Silvibacterium dinghuense: one gene and its partners. The main gene of each other region encodes a partner of the protein of the gene in region 3 in a complex. Links are inferred from orthologs where the notes say so. Each region holds a gene or a part of one and is shown on either strand. Other genes may lie near its edges.

Evidence for each region.
Region 1: the proteins of dnaN (region 3) and dinB are in contact, whole or in part, in a solved structure (PDB 1OK7), measured with the Escherichia coli proteins. The link is inferred for Silvibacterium dinghuense from one-to-one orthologs.
Region 2: the proteins of dnaN (region 3) and dnaX are in contact, whole or in part, in a cryo-EM structure (PDB 8GIZ), measured with the Escherichia coli proteins. The link is inferred for Silvibacterium dinghuense from one-to-one orthologs.

The regions. Positions count from the first base shown.
Region 1 is NZ_SDMK01000001.1:279,361-284,596, reverse strand. Bases 1,178-4,174 are described here. They hold dinB (DNA polymerase IV), read left to right. Parts: upstream 1,178-2,092; coding sequence 2,093-3,256; downstream 3,257-4,174. Other genes in these bases: ESZ00_RS01085 (DHA2 family efflux MFS transporter permease subunit), read right to left, coding at 3,259-4,174; ESZ00_RS01095 (PGN_0703 family putative restriction endonuclease), read right to left, coding at 1,179-2,000. Also shown: ESZ00_RS01105 (Rossmann-fold NAD(P)-binding domain-containing protein), read right to left, coding at 1-144; ESZ00_RS01100 (RNA polymerase sigma factor), read right to left, coding at 258-1,106; more of ESZ00_RS01085, read right to left, coding at 4,175-4,701; ESZ00_RS01080 (uroporphyrinogen-III synthase), read right to left, coding at 4,847-5,236. UniProt on the Escherichia coli protein: Poorly processive, error-prone DNA polymerase involved in translesion repair and untargeted mutagenesis. Copies undamaged DNA at stalled replication forks, which arise in vivo from mismatched or misaligned primer ends.
Region 2 is NZ_SDMK01000001.1:6,324-11,536, forward strand. What follows is about bases 1,570-4,543. They hold dnaX (DNA polymerase III subunit gamma/tau), read left to right. Parts: upstream 1,570-1,969; coding sequence 1,970-4,117; downstream 4,118-4,543. Other genes in these bases: ESZ00_RS00055 (GNAT family N-acetyltransferase), read right to left, coding at 1,570-1,892; ESZ00_RS00065 (YbaB/EbfC family nucleoid-associated protein), read left to right, coding at 4,133-4,456; ESZ00_RS00070 (MBL fold metallo-hydrolase), read left to right, coding at 4,523-4,543. Also shown: ESZ00_RS00040 (hypothetical protein), read left to right, coding at 1-9; ESZ00_RS00045 (tetratricopeptide repeat protein), read right to left, coding at 23-664; ESZ00_RS00050 (SET domain-containing protein), read left to right, coding at 737-1,198; more of ESZ00_RS00055, read right to left, coding at 1,326-1,569; more of ESZ00_RS00070, read left to right, coding at 4,544-5,213. UniProt on the Escherichia coli protein: Part of the beta sliding clamp loading complex, which hydrolyzes ATP to load the beta clamp onto primed DNA to form the DNA replication pre-initiation complex.
Region 3 is NZ_SDMK01000001.1:2,078,859-2,083,980, forward strand. Bases 1,568-4,450 are described here. They hold dnaN (DNA polymerase III subunit beta), read left to right. Parts: upstream 1,568-2,353; coding sequence 2,354-3,547; downstream 3,548-4,450. Other genes in these bases: ESZ00_RS08150 (DUF4397 domain-containing protein), read left to right, coding at 1,568-1,569; ESZ00_RS08160 (acyltransferase family protein), read right to left, coding at 3,638-4,450. Also shown: ESZ00_RS08145 (NCS2 family permease), read left to right, coding at 1-526; more of ESZ00_RS08150, read left to right, coding at 784-1,567; more of ESZ00_RS08160, read right to left, coding at 4,451-4,885. UniProt on the Escherichia coli protein: Confers DNA tethering and processivity to DNA polymerases and other proteins. Acts as a clamp, forming a ring around DNA (a reaction catalyzed by the clamp-loading complex) which diffuses in an ATP-independent manner freely and bidirectionally along dsDNA.

The DNA of each region.
Region 1 (5,236 bases), 1.8 Mb from region 3 along the record:
CTCGGGCGCTTCCCAGGCGTCGAGCGCAGCCATCGTGGCTGCAAGCTCGGCCAGTTCGCCGGCGCACTCCGGGCACTGCTGCACGTGGTTGCGTGCTTCGGCTAAAGCGGGCTCGTGTCCCGTCTCGTCAGCCAGCAGGTCCATCAGGACTGTTTGGGGCAGTTTCGTTTTTGTCGTTTGGCAGGTCATTATGTCACCAGTACTGCTCTCGGGCTGATTCGCCGGAACCCCTTGTTCCGGCAGGCGCGCTCGCCGCCTCAGGCAAACTCCTTCAACTTTTCCCGCAGGGTCTGATAAGCCCGGAAGAGGAGTGATTTTGTAGCCGATTCACTCAGCTTGAGTATCTCTCCAATCTGCTTATAGTCCAGTCCCTGATATTTGTGCATCAGTACCGCATTCTTTTGACGTTCCGGAAGTGCCAGAACGTGCTGGCGGATGGCCCGCATCCGCTCATCTTTCACCAGTTCCTGCTCAACCGAGGCTGTCAGGTCGGCCACATCCGGCGTCGTTCCCGTTTCGGGATCCGGCTGGTCGAGGTACACATTCTGCGCGGTCCGCTCGTACTTCGTGTCCCGGGCATGGTTCACGCCCAGGTTGGTGGCGATGCGATAAAGCCAGGTAGTGAACTTCGCCTCTGCCCGGTAGCTCTGCCGTGAGCGATAGACGCGGAGGAACACCTCCTGGGCCAGCTCCTCGGCCACCGCCTGGTTATGCACCATGCGGAACATGAAGTGAATCATCGGCTTGTGGTACTTGTGGATCAGGTATTCGAAGCCGGAATCGTCGCCCTCGCGGACGCGGAGCATGATCTCGGCATCCGACATGGCGCTGAGCTCGCCGGCTGTGGCTGGACGAGGGGGGCTGCCGGCGGGTCTGTCCGCAGGCTGAGTCAGCGTGGAATCCAAAGTCTGATCGAGTGCCAAGGTCGCCATGTCCTCATCAACCCCGTTTTCCTCGTCAGGTTGCGCTTCGAGTTCGGTGTATTCGGGATCGAGGTCCGCATTGGCATCTTCGTCCTCGCCGGCGTGGCGCGGCGGGTGGCCGTCAGCGGGATTGTCTTCCGGATCCGGGAAGCGAGATACGGAGGATGGAGGGTGATAAGGCATTGGAAGACAAGCTCGATTGTAGCTGTTCCCGGCGGGACAGCAAGAAATGGAAGGCAGCCGGGGGAGGCAGCTTCAGCGTATATCGCTCGAAGGAAAGATGCCGTATCTGGCTCCGAGGAAGCCCTGATGGCCGGATTCTAATGTCGCAGCGATCTCCTGCCAGGTGAGCAGCTTGAGGCGGATGCGCAATTCGAGTGGCCGGATACAGCGCTGCACCTGGAGCCAGGACTCGATCAGGTCGGGTCTCCGGGCGTCGCACAGGACGGCGAAGCTGAGGCCGGTGGCATGAGCGGCAAGGGCTCCGCGAACCAGCTGGTAGCCCGGAAAGCGCCCATCCTCAAGGCGAGGAAGTGATGCGATATCAATGACTTCTTCGATATCCCGATAGCGATGGATAAGCCTTTCCGGGGCAATTTGAAAGTCCGATTCTGTGAGTTTTGCCTCGACGAGAAGATGGCCGATGCGCATATCGATCTCCGTTGTGTCGCCACGGCCTGAGGCCAGCGGAGTGCGCGGCCTGATTCCGAATTCCGGTTCGGAGCCGGCCGCTTCGCCAAGCAGGGCATGCAGCGCGGTATTCCTGCTCGATGCCGGGTGGCAGAAGATATTCATCAGTAACGCGTCCGAGCTGACCGCTGCATCGAGCTCCCGCCATGGCCAGTCGGCGCGGGCGCGGGAGCGCCGGTAGGCGGTGTGGACTTTTTCGAGCCGCCTGGCCCAGGCTGGTCGGGCGAGAATCTCCGCGTGGACTTCGGGTAGAAAATTGTCGCGCCGGCCCGCTTCGTTACAGCCGAACAGCACGCTCGAGGCTTCTCCTCCCAACTCGGCTGCCATGCACCCATGCATCTTTGCCCAGAGCCGGGCGCGGAAGTTGAGCTCATCTCGCAGGCTCATTCCTTCCGGGACGGGGATCGGTTCAGGTATCACGAATTTTATGATAGGCGAACAGAAGGCGAATTATAATTCGAAATGGGAAGCGGAGGGATTTGCCTCTGCTGGCACCTATGCTTGCAGGCCGCAAAATCGTGCACGTAGACATGGACGCTTTCTATGCGTCGGTGGAGCAGCGGGACGATCCCGCTTTGCGCGGCCGTCCGGTAGTGGTTGCCTGGCGCGGGCGCAGGTCGGTGGTTTGTGCGGCCTCGTATGAAGCTCGGAAATTCGGCGTGCGCTCGGCGATGGCGGCGTTGACCGCCGAGCGGCTCTGTCCGCATGCGATCTTTATCCCGCCGGATTTTACCCGCTATCGCGCAGCTTCACAGGCGGCGCGGCGCATCTTCGAAGAACATACGGACCTGATCGAGCCGCTTTCGCTCGATGAGGCCTACCTCGATGTGACCGAGAATAAGAGCGGTCTGCCGACGGCAACACGCGTGGCCAAGGCGATTCGAGAAAAGATTCGGCAGGAGCTGAACCTGACTGCTTCGGCGGGCGTGGCACCGAATAAATTTCTCGCCAAGATTGCCTCTGATTGGAAGAAACCCGATGGACTTTTTGTGATCCAGCCGGATGAGGTCGAAGCATTTTTGGAGCCATTGCCGGTGGGGCGCATTCCCGGTGTGGGCAAGGTGATGGAGACGAAGCTGCGCGAGCTGAGCCTCGCAACCGTCGGAGCCCTGCGCCACCAGTCTCTCAGTGAGCTCGAGGGACGCTTCGGTCGTTATGGAGCGCGTCTGTATGAGCTGGCCAGGGGCATCGACCACAACCCGGTTGTCACCGGGAGGCCGTCGAAGCAGATCTCGAAGGAAGATACCTTCGAGCGTGATCTGCCGCTCGAGGACTTGAGCGAGATTATCCGTGAGCTGGCTGCAAAGGTGTGGAAGGCTTCGCAGGGCAGTGGGCGCATCGGCCACACCGTGGTCCTCAAGCTCAAGACCAGTGGCTTCGCCATCATGACCCGCAGTCTGACGCTTGCCCAGCCGCCGTCTTCCGGAGAGGAGCTTGCAGCTATCGCACTCAGCCTGCGCGAGCGCGTCGATGTTTCCGCACGCCCGCTCTTTCGGCTTGCAGGCGTGGGGCTCAGTAATTTCCGTGATGATGAGGAGCCGCAATTCCCGCTCTTTCGAGATGAGGTTCAGGAAACGAGTGAAGCGGCAGCTCTGTCTCTTCCATCCCAGGAGCAGGAAACGAGACCTGGGGCATCCGGTTAGCGCTATGGGTGAAATACCTTCGGGTGGCTCACGGCCTGTCCGTCATCTTTGCGCAGGCTGCGGAAGACCAATGTCGAGACAATCGTCATCAGGCCGAGAGCGATCAGCGCCTTGTGCAGTCCATGGATCATGCTGACGTTCGAGGCATGTTCTTCATGCGGCAGGAAGAAGGCCGTAGCCAGGCCGGCGCAGGCTACGCCGAAGCTGACCGACATCTGCTGCATGGTGCTGGCGATCGAGCTGGCCGCGCTGGTCTGTTCCTCGGTGGTATCCGAATAGACCAGCGTGTTCATACTGGTGTACTGCAGCGAGGTGAATCCGCCGTAGAGGAAGGCCAGCAGCACGATCATCCACACCGGCGTATGCAGGCCGATGGTGGCGAAGAGCAGCAACAGGCAGCCGATGATCACCGTATTCGACACCAGCACATTGCGATAGCCGAGCCGCGCCAGCACCTTCGGCATCACAGCCTTCATGCTCATTGAAGCGACGGCCTGCGGCATGATCAGCATGCCCGACTGCACGGCGGAATATCCAAGACCGACCTGGTAGAGCAGCGGCAGCAGGAACGGCACGCCGCCGATGCCGAGGCGCGTGAAGAAGCTGCCGCTTACGGAGGCGCGGAAGGTGCGGATGCGGAAGAGTGTGAGATCGAGCAGGGGATAGGCGATGGATCGCGCGTGCAGCCAGTAGCCGAGGATCAGCACCAGCGAGATCACGAGCATGCCGGTGATTTCGCCGGCGCCGAGTGTGTGCTCGCCGAAGACCTCGAGCACATAGGAAAGCAGCGCCACGCCGGAACCGAAGAGGATGAGGCCCACGGCATCGAGTGGATGCGTGTGTTCCTCACGGAAATCCGGCAGATGCAGGTAGACCATCACCAGTCCGAGCAGGCCGACTGGGATATTGAGGAAGAAGATGACGCGCCAGTGCAGGTAGCCGACGATGAGACCTCCCGCGACGGGGCCGAGCATCGGCGCGACCAGCGAGGGGATGGAGACGAAGCTCATCTGCCGGATCAGTTCGGATTTTTCAAAGGCCCGCACAAGTGTGAGACGGCCCACCGGGACCATCATCGATCCACCCATGCCCTGCAACACGCGGCAGGCTACGAGCAGGTGGATGTTCGTCGAGAGACCGCAGAGCAGCGAGCCGAGCGTGAAGAGGCCGATGGCTGCGGAGAAGACTCGCCGCGTGCCGAAGCGGTCGGCCACCCATCCGCTGATGGGGATGAAGACAGCGAGCGCCAGCGTATAGCTGGCCAGCACGGCCTTCATGCTGAGTGGGCCTACACGCAGCGCGGCCGAGATGGCAGGCACGGCCGTATTCAGGATCGTTGTGTCCAGCGACTCCATGAAGAAGGCAACTGCGACCAGCCACGGCAGCAGCCGCCGGGTCGAAGGGGAGATCGCAGGCAGAGAGGTAGGGGGTAAAGGAGAATTCATCGCGTCGCCGTGCTCATGTGTCTTCCTGACTGGGATGCTCGCACATGCGGCTCCGTTCGTCATGGTTTTGGTAAAGGACGAGAGCGGCGATGTTCAAAGTCTGGATCATGGAGGCCGGAGCAGGCCTCAAGTTCGATCCTGTGATTCAGGATTTTGCGGAGGAGCGCAGGCTCTCCGAGAGGACAATCGCGTCCGCGACCTCTTTCATGGACTTCCGCCGCTGGCGGCTCTCCTTCTGCATCATGCGATAGGCTTCGTCCTCGGATATCTTGAGATCGCGCTGCAGGATTCCTTTCGCGCGATCAATCAGCTTCCGTGACTCAAGGCGGTCTAAGAGCTGGAGATTTTCAGTCTCGAGCCGTGCCCGTTCAATTTCTGCACCGACCAGGACGCCGATTGTAGCCAGCAGGCGGCGCTCCATATCGGTATGGAAGTAGGGCTTCTGATGTTGCAGGTTGAGCACGCCCACTACGCGTCCGGCGCAGAGCACGGGGACACAGAGCATGGCTTCGAAGGTGTCTTCCGGGAGATTGCG
Region 2 (5,213 bases), 2.1 Mb from region 3 along the record:
TTTTCCTGACAGGGATACAGCCCTACTTCGGCGCCGCGCCCAGCTCTGCCAGCGCCTTACGCGCATCCCTGGCCTTCTTGCCATCCGGAAACGCATCGAGGTAGATGCGGTAGTTGTCCACAGCCTCCTGCGTATGCTTCAGCCCCTGCGCCGATTTCGCCAGACCGAGCACCGCATCCGCATTGCCAGGATCCACCTCGGTGGCTTCCTTGTAACGTGCGTACGCCCCCTGGTAGTCACCGCGGGTGAAGTAGAAACCGCCTACTTTCACGTCTTCTTCCGCCATCTTCGGGTTGTGGATGAATCCCCCCGCTCCGTCCGAGATGCGGTTGGTGTTGTCGAGCGGCGATGCCACGCCGGCAAAGGCGCTGCGGCTCGAAGAACTGCCGTCATCGGTCTTCACCGGAGCTTTCGCACTCTCCGGCGCATTGGCCTCGGCCGCAGCTTTTTTTGAGATCGCTTCAGGGAACGGGTTGTCTGCCGCCGTGCTCGGCTTCTTTGCGGCGGCATCCGGCGTCTGTGCCGGAGTGTTTGCGGACTGCGAGGAGGAGGACGTGCTCTGTTGATCCTGATTCTGCTGTTGCGCAAACGCTGACGAGCCCAGAGCTACCCCCAGCAACGCGGACCACAGCACGCCATCACGGATTCGCAGGCATGGATTCATTTCTCTTCTCATCCTCTTTCAGTTTAGACCTTTGTCCTCTGCAAAGGGCTGTATACTCGGCCCAGAATCACCATGCCGCTGATCATCCGCTCTTCCTCTATCCATGCCGCCGGATGCTACACCACCGAGCCGATCCGCAGGCGCACCCGCATCGTCGAGTACACCGGCCCACGCATTTCCAAAGACCGCGCCGACGAAAAGTACGAGAACTCGCCGACCACCTATCTTTTCGGCCTGGGCAAAGGAGAAACCGTCATCGACGGCTTTGGCCTGGCCATGTTTATCAACCACTCCTGCGATCCCAACTGTGAGACGAAGGAAGTGAGGGGGCGCGTCTACATCTTCGCCCTCCGCGACATCGCCTCCGGCGAAGAGCTCACCTACGACTACAACCTCTACGATGGTGATGAGGACGAAGCTTACTGCAACTGCGGCGCACCCACCTGCCGCAAGTCCATGTATTCCCACGAAGAGCTCAGCCGTCGTGCCCGCGCCGCCAAGCGGGCGGCGGCGAAGAACAACGCTTCGGTTTAGGAATAGGGGATAGAACCCCGGGTGCCCCATGTCTCGCTTTTGAGACATGGGGTTTTCTCTGATCGAGGGGAAGAAACACATCCCGCGACCGAAGAGATCTTTGGAGCACCAGGCAACCGCCTACACCCTATTCCCTGTCTGTCTTCCCCATTCTCACAATCGGCAGCGTTAAACCATCCCCCAATTCCAGCTCTATCCGCCCTGTTTCTTCATATCCCCAGCGCCGATAGAGCGGCACCCCGGTCAGCGTCGCTCCCATCTCGAAACGCCGAAAGCCTTCCGCGCGCGCCGCATCCTCGCAATACTGCAGAAGAAGTGATCCAATGCCCTGCCTCGCCCAATCCGGATGGACGAAAAACGCCCGGATACGCGCCGCATCCACCGCCGGATCGAGCAGGCTCGCATCCCGGTCCGGACGGCGATCCGCGCCGAAGAGCGTCTGACGCCGGCTCCAGCCTCCGCACGCCGCCATCACCTCCGGCTGCGCCTGCGGGGAGACGACAAAATATGTCCGGTCGGCGATAAGCTGCGAATCCACGCCAAGATGCACCCCCACCGCCGCATCGCGCTGCGCCTGGGAGTAATCCCCGGCCTGCAACCCATGGACAGAAGCCTCGATCAGCGCCTTGAGCGCCGGAGCATCTGCTTCCGTGGCCACGCGAATCGCAAACCCTTTGTCGCTCTTCTTCTCCATTGCGTCCTCTTTCCCTGCTCCGTCCGGCGTTGCTTCCTCAGCCCCGCCCGATACAATGAACCGTTACCTTTTTCCCGATGGCTTATCAGGTTCTAGCGCGCAAATACCGCCCCCAGCGATTCTCTGACGTCGCCGGGCAGGATCACGTCACCCGTACCCTGCTCAATGCCCTGTCGCAGGGACGCATTGCCCATGGCTATATTTTCTCGGGTCACCGCGGCATCGGCAAAACCACCATCGCCCGCATCCTGGCCATGGCACTCAACTGCCGCCGCGAAATCGGCTCGCCGGAGCGCCCGACGCCGGAGCCTTGCTCTACCTGCGAGTCCTGCACCGAGATTCGCCAGGGCAACGCCGTGGACGTGATCGAAATCGACGCCGCCACCAATCGCGGCATCGATGAAATCCGCGAGCTGCGCGACGCCGCCCGCTATCGGCCCGCCCGCGACCGCTACAAGATCTACATTCTCGACGAGGCGCACCAGATCACCGATGCCGCCTTCAACGCGCTGCTCAAAACCCTCGAGGAGCCGCCCGACCACATCGTCTTCATGATGGCGACAACGCAGCCGGAAGACATCCCACAGACCATCCGCTCGCGCTGCCAGCACTTCAGCTTCCACGCCGTCCGCTTCGACGATATTCTCGAGCAGCTCCGTGCCATCTCCGTGCACGAAGAGGTTGGCGTAGAGGATGCCGCGCTGGCGTTGCTTGCCGAAGCCGGCGACGGCTCCATGCGCGACGCACTCTCCATCATGGACCAGGCCATCGCCTCGGCCCCCGTTATCGACGGCCGCCCGCAGCTCGATGCCGCGCAGATTCGCGAGCTGATGGGCTCGGTCCCCAACACCATCTTTGAAGGTTTTCTCGAAGCCATCGCCGAAGGCCGCACCGCCGCGCTCATCGAAGAGCTGAATCGCCTGCTCAACGCCGGCAACAGCCCTGCGCAGATCGCCCGCCAGTTCGTCCGCTACCTGCGCAACACGCTCATGGCTCGCATCGACGGCGAGCAGTCCGAACTGCTGCAGATCTCCGCCGACGAGCGCGCCCGCGCCGCTCGCTCCGCGCTGCTCTTCTCCGAGGAAGACCTCACCCGCTTCCTGCAGATCACGCTGCGCACCTTCGACGAGCTCAACTATCGGCAGGAACAGCGGTTTCACCTCGAGCTCGGACTCATCAAGCTGGTGCATCTCACCCGCCTGCTGCCGGTCGAGGAATTCCTCAGCAAACTGCCGCCCGCAGGCTCCACAGCAAGCCTTCCGCGCACCGCGGCCGCCGCGCGGCCGGCTCCTGCAGCTCCGAGGCCCGCAACTCCGGCACCAGCCCCTGCGCTGCGCCCAACGGCTCCTCAACCGGCGGCGGCACGACCGGAAGAGCCGGCTCGCCCCGCTTTCTCACCCTTTGAAGCAGACCGCTCGCGGAAAATGACGAGTGACGCCGGCTCCGGACCTTCTATCGAAGCTCCCAGCCAGCCTGTCATCGCATCGCAGGTCCGGCCTATCGCGGAACCACCCGCGCGGCCGATTCTCGATGCCCCCCCCGAGCCGGTCATGGCACCTGCGCCGGCACCGGTCAGCAACATCGCCGCCGTCCTGCCCGATCCGGAGCCCGAACCGCTCACAGCTGCCCCCATCGAAGCCCTGCGCCCCACATTGGAAACGCGTCCGGAGCCGGTCGCCGTGAGCACGGTTGCCGCAGCTCCCGAACCTTTCGCCGTTGCGCTTCAGGAGGAAGACGAGCCCGGCCGCGCCCCTGTCGGCAAAGCGGAAGTAGAGTCCCCTCTGACCAATGGAGCCCTTGCCCTGGCGCAGGAACCGTCTTCCTCAGTAGACATGGCCCTTATTCAGGACACGGTCTGCTCCGCGCTCGACGCCCAGGGACACAGCACCGCATCCGTGCTGCTCTCCTCCGGCCAGTGGCGTGAAAAAGGCGACACCATCGAGGTCGAAGTCGGCATCAAGAAGACAATGCTTGGCCTCACCATGAATGCCGAAGCAGAAAAGATCTGTAAAGCCGCGCTTCGCGCCATCGGCATCAACCACAAGCTGACCTTTATCCACGGCGAGGCGAAGGCGCCCGGCTCCGGCCCACGCCCCGCATCCACGGCCTCGGCCGCAAGGGGCAGCATCCAGTCCATCGCTCTCGAGAACCCGCTCGTCAAACGGGCGCAGGAACTCTTCAACGCAGAGGTGCGCAGCGTCCTTGACCTGCGCCCAGGAAAGTAAAAGAGGCAAAACGCAGTGAACCCCTTCAAGCTCCAGGAAATGCTTGGCCAGGCCAAGGAAATGCAGGAACAGATGCAGCAGAAGCTTGCCCAGTCCGTGGTCGAAGGCTCCTCGGGCGGCGGAGCCGTGACTGTCCGCATGAACGGCAAGAAAGAAGTCCTCAAACTCTCCATCGACCCCTCTGCCGTCGCCGGACTGGGCAGCGCAGCCGATATCGAGATGCTCGAAGACCTCATCACCGCCGCCTTCAACGAGGCCGGCCGCAAGGCCGAAGAGATTCTCAAATCCAGTATGTCGGGCATGCTCGGCGGTCTCAATCTTCCTCCTGGACTTTTCTGATCGCCACTTCCGCCCGGAAACGCATCTATCTGCCCAGAGAGTGTGCGCACGAGAGAGCTGAAGCCGATGACGACACGACGCCACTTCCTCATCCAGACCGCGATTACCACCGGAGGCCTTGCCTTCGCGGCGTCGCGCGCATGGCCGCAGCAATCCGGAGCAGGCCATCCGCCGGCCAATCCGGCAGCGAACACCGGAGCCGCGGCTGCCGGCCTTATCGCCACCATGCGTACCAACGCGCGCACCACACCGATTCACAGCACCCGCCTCACTGACACGATCTACCTGCTGCAGGGCGTAGGCGGCAACATGCTCGTGCACCTCGGCCCGGATGGCAAGCTGCTCGTGGACTCCGGCATCGCCACCGCCACGCCCCAGCTCAAGGAACAGCTCGCAAAGTTCGATCCGCATCCGCTACGCCTGCTCGTCAATACGCACTGGCACTTCGACCACACCGACGGCAACGCCGCCATGCACGATGCGGGAGCCTTCATCCTCGCGCATGAGAACACCCGGGTACGGCTCTCCTCCGCACAGCGCGTAGAGATTCTCAACACGACATTTCCCCCCGCGCCCAACAGTGCTCTTCCCCAGGAGACCTTCGGGGATCGCGAAACGCTCTACTTCGACAACGAGCCCATCGACCTCGTCCACGCTCCGAATGCCCACACGGACTCGGATATCTTTCTCCACTTCCGTAACAGCAACGTCGTCCAGACCGGCGACCTCTGGTTCAACGGCATGTACCCGCTCATCG
Region 3 (5,122 bases):
GCTGGTGGCGGTCGCGAAGAAGGCGGAGCTGATCGAACCCGACGGCTCGATTCCGCGGCTGAACCGCATCCTCTTTGCCGACGCAACGGCGACCATCCTGGGGTCGCTGACCGGGACCTCCACCGTGACCAGCTACGTGGAGTCGAGCGCGGGCGTAGCAGCGGGTGGACGCAGCGGCATAACGGCCATCGTAACCGGGCTGCTTTTCCTGCTGGCGCTGGGAGCGGCTCCGCTGGTGGGCATCGTACCGACGGCGGCAACGGCCCCGGCGCTGATCATCGTGGGCAGCCTGATGCTGACGACGGTGACCGAGATCGAGTGGACCAACCCGCTGTCATCGATCCCGGCCTTCCTGACTCTGGTCATGATCCCGCTCAGCGCTTCGATCGCCAATGGGCTGGGCTTCGGAGTCATTGCCTACGCCTGCGTCCACCTGCTGAGCGGACGCTTCCGCAAGGAGGACTGGCTGCTGTACGTGCTGGCGGTGCTGTTCCTGGTGCGGTTTCTCTACGTGGCGAATGTATAGAGACTTCTCTACGCGGCAAGCGCAGAATTTTGGTTACTTCTGTGCAGAATCCAATGCTCGCTCACCCGCCATAGCTGGAGCGTGTCTCTCTGATATCAAATGGCTTCTTCCCTTTTTCGTATCGCTTCCCGGCATGCCACGAGAGAGGAATATCTCTATCCATGAAACTTAGGTAACATAAGCGCGTAAACCCGGGCAGGATTCTTACTACGACCGCGGGGAGCAGGTTCTTGGAGAGGAGCACCCTCACGGTGCGAATGAGAGGCAAGGCGAGGCAGGCCGCAAAGGGATTGGATTGGACAGCTGCAGGCTGGGTAATTCTGGCTGCATCCGGAGCACTCACGCTCACCGGATGTGAATCAGTCGCCTCCACCCAGCAGTCGACGCTGGTGCGGCTCATCGACGCCAGCTCGAATGCGCTGGGCGTCGACCTGTACGCAAACGGCACCAAGATCGTGGCCAACCAGGGGTTTCCCACCTTCTCGAACTACGCGGATGTCTCCTCGGGAACCATCAGTCTGAAGGTCTATCCCACGGGCAAGACCACGCCGGTCGATGCCCAGGCGAGCGGGACACTGACTGCAGGCGGCCAGTACTCGCTGCTGCTCACGGATAGCGGCACGGGTGAAGCTACGACCCTGCTCACCGACCAGGCGACAGCTGCGCCCTCCGGCGACTTTGCACTGAGAATTGTGCAGGAAGCCAGTACCGTGGGCGCGGTGGATGTGTACCTGACCACGGCCAGCTCCATCACGGCCACCAGTTCTACTTCGACCAGTACCTCGACCACGAGCAGCCTCAGCGGACTGACGCCGATTGTGAGCGACCTGGCAGCGGGCTCGACCATGTCCTACACCGACATTGCCGATGGCACCTACGAGATTGTGATTGTGCCCACCGGCACGACCGACGTGACGACTACGACGGCTTATATCGACAGCTCGGTGACGTTCTCGAGCGGCTCGGTGCGGACGTTGCTCATTGCCAATTCTTCGACCAGCGCCTCGAATATGACGGCTGTGATGGGCGACGATTTGGACTGATTTCTGCGTTGAACTGAGGCTGCTTCAATCCGCTTTCTGAAAAGCTGCACCAAAACTGGTGTAGCGTTTGTGTGCACTGAAAATGGTGCAATCGGAAAGAAGCAGGTCCTTATCGCGGGGCAAATACAAAAATTTGGACTGTCACACGGCCTCTTTTGGGAGGCCGTGCGATTTTTTTGGGGATTTTCGCCGCCTCCCTTACCCGCGAAGCGGGAAAGTTTTCCGCAGATTCCACTGGTACCTGTGAAAATGTTGGAAAAGCGGGTTTTTGTGGAAAGCGTGGATAGATGGAACGCGCATGGATTCTGGCGAAATGGGAGTTTTCCACGGAACCCACAGTTTTTTCCACGTATTTTTCAAAGCAGCCTGTGTGGAAGAAGGAAAACCGGGGAGGGGTGAGAGGGGATTTCGACCAGTCTTCCCGATTTTGCGAATTTTCCAGACGTGTTTTGGAAAACCGGTACAAAACGCATCTGCTGGAAAAATTGCGCTTTAGGCTTTATTTCCACTTTTCCTCGCCAAACGGTTACTACGGCGGGAGAGATATCCCTAAAAACTCGTAATACCCGTAGCCGTTCGCAGCTTCCCGGCCAGGGAGCGAAAACCGGCGTTCAGGCAGTGCGAAAAAGCGCCCGTATTTCCTGAATAGAACGGAGTTTTCCAGAGGGTGATACAAAGAGGTTTGTTACTAGAATGAAGCCGTGACCAGAGCCAACGGTAGAAGCCGCTTCGGAGGCGAACCCCGGGTGGTGTAGAGTGGGCGCAATCGCAGAGGGGGTTTCGTATGTCAGGCGCAGCGACAGGACTGGGTATCGAGAGCGAGAATTCAGTGCCGGTGACCGGCCAGGGTGCCAACATGGAGATCAGCATCAGCCGCCAGGATTTATTGCGGGAGCTCACGGCGACGCAGAGCGTGGTCGAGCGCAAGACGACGATTCCGATTCTTTCGAATTTTCTGATCGAGGCTGACGAAGAGCAGATCACGATCACAGCGACGGATCTTGACCAGAGCATGAAGACCTCATGCAAGGCCAAGGTGAAGAAGCCGGGCTCGTGCACCATTCCGGCGCGCAAGCTGTATGACTACATCAAGCTGCTGGGTGATGGCGACATCTCCATCAAGCTGATGGACAACCACTGGGTGCAGATCCGCTCCGGCCGGTCGAACACCAAGATGGTGGGTATGGCGCGGGCCAACTTTCCGCAGGTGCCGGAGTTTCCGCAGACTGCGGTAACCAGCATTCCGGCCGCCTCGCTGAAGAACTGCATCGCCAAGACGATCTTTGCGATTTCGAACGAGGAATCGCGTTACACGCTGAACGGCGCGCTGCTTATCCTGAAAGCAGAGTCGCTGGCCATGGTGGCGACCGATGGTCATCGCCTTTCCTTTATTGAAAAAGGCGGCGAAACGCTCTCGAATGTTTCGGGCGAGCGCAAGACGCTGATTCCGCGCAAGGCGTTGGCCGAGCTGCAGTCGCTGCTCTCGAACACCGAGGCGGAGACGATTGAATTTGCCGAGGATGACCACACGCTCTTCTTCCGCGTGGGACACCGCGTGCTGACCAGCCGCAAGCTGACAGGGCAGTTCCCGAACTACGAAGCGGTGATGCCGCGCGAGAACACGAAGTTCGTGATTGTGCGCAGCGAAGACCTGATGGGCTCGATCCAGCGCGTGGCACAGTTTGCCGATGAGCGCTCGGGTGCGGTGAAGATGCGGCTCGAGCAGAACGAGCTGAAGCTTTCGTCCTCGTCAACGGATTCGGGCGAATCGGAAGATGTCATCGAGTCGCCCTATGCCTTCGATCCGCTGGTGGTTGGTTTCAACTCGGCTTATCTGATCGACTTCCTGCGGGCGATCGGCAACACGGGCGAGGTACGTCTGGAGTTCAAGGACGCCCAGTCTGCCGGCCAGCTGCGGCCGGAAGATGCCGAAAATGAATATAAGTATCGCTATATCATCATGCCGATGCGGATCTGATTCTCCGCATACGCAAGTTAGGTAAGTGCAGAACAAGGCCCTCGAACGCGAGGGCCTTGTTCTTTGGAATGCGCCTATCTTAAGGCCCAATCATATCCGCAAAAATACCTTGTTCCGGTACATCCAATACAGCACATACCAGTAAATCAGCATGACAGCGATGCCCATGATCAGAGGTTCTGAAGCCATGCCGAAAACCTGGAATAACTTGTGTCCGAGGTTGGTGTATAAGTTGCGGATAAGAAACCCTTCCCACAGGTGGGCGATCAGATAAGCGGCAATCGAATTCATGCCGACGACCACGAACGGAAACACCACCTTGCGGTGATCTTTGATATCGACAACCCACGAGAAGGCTGCGAGAAAAAGAAAACAGAGGCCACCGCTGAAGAGTGTCCAGGCCGGGGTCCAGATACGCTTCACGATCGGACAGATGCCGAGGAAGTGGAAGAAGGTGCCGAGCGCTACCAATACTATCCCTATGAGGATCAGCTTCTTCAGAGGGATTTTCGGTGCCGCGGCACGCAGCCACTGTCCGGCGAAAAGGCCCAGCAACATGGTTCCGAGCGTAGGAATGAAGCTCAACGTGAGATAGCCTCCCTCGTTGAACAGAAAGCGCGAGGGACGCGGAAACAGGTTGAGAAACCAGACATCGAAGGCTTGTCCCAGATTGCTGTTCTTGTTCCAGTGCGAGGCAAATCCGGTGAAGTTATGGTGCCAGTCTGCCGGAACACCCACCGCTGCATAATCGAATGCCTGTCCTGGTGCGGGATAGAGCGCCCAGGCCAGCCAATAACCGAAGAGAATCATGGCAAAGGCGGTCCATTGCCACTTGGGTCTGCAGAAGCTGAGCAGAAACGCAAAGGTATAACCCATGCCGATCTGCGATAACGTGTCTTCAAAGGTGAAGTTCGTCATCGAACTGTCCGTGGAGCGCAGCAGTACGCCCAGTGCAGTGAGGATCAAAGCGCGCACGATTGTGTGCAGGAGCATTCTGCCGAAGGTCTGCTCTTTGCGGATGCGGCTGGCAATGGAATAGGGCATCGCGACGCCCACCAGGAAGGTGAACGAAGGCTGGATCATGTCGTGCAGGCCCAGCCCGGCCCACTCCACGTGCGTCTGGTTGTAACCGAGGATGCGCCAGAACAGGCTGTCCGGGAAGGCCTGATGCATATGAGCAAACTGCATGACCTCGCCCATCATGAGCAGCATGACGAGACCGCGATAGGCATCCACGGCGACATTGCGCTTTGGAGATTGCACCGCGTTCGTTTCTGACGCGGCGGGCGCGCCTGGGATGGGAGGAAGCTGGGTTTCGATTGTGGTGGCAGCCGCCATGCGAATCGCTCCTATTCGGAACTAATACAAACATCTCGGCTGATACCTGTAAAGTCGCAATCATCACAGCAATGGACGTGGAGACTGCCAGAGCGGGCACTCTTTCTGCCAGGATGTCCCCTCACAACAGATATTGGATCGGGGGGTGAATCTGCATAAAAAGCAGCGAGAGTTTCCGAAACGACAAACGCCCCGGCTGTGTGCCAGGGCGTCTGTTTGTCTGCAATGACGTCAGGG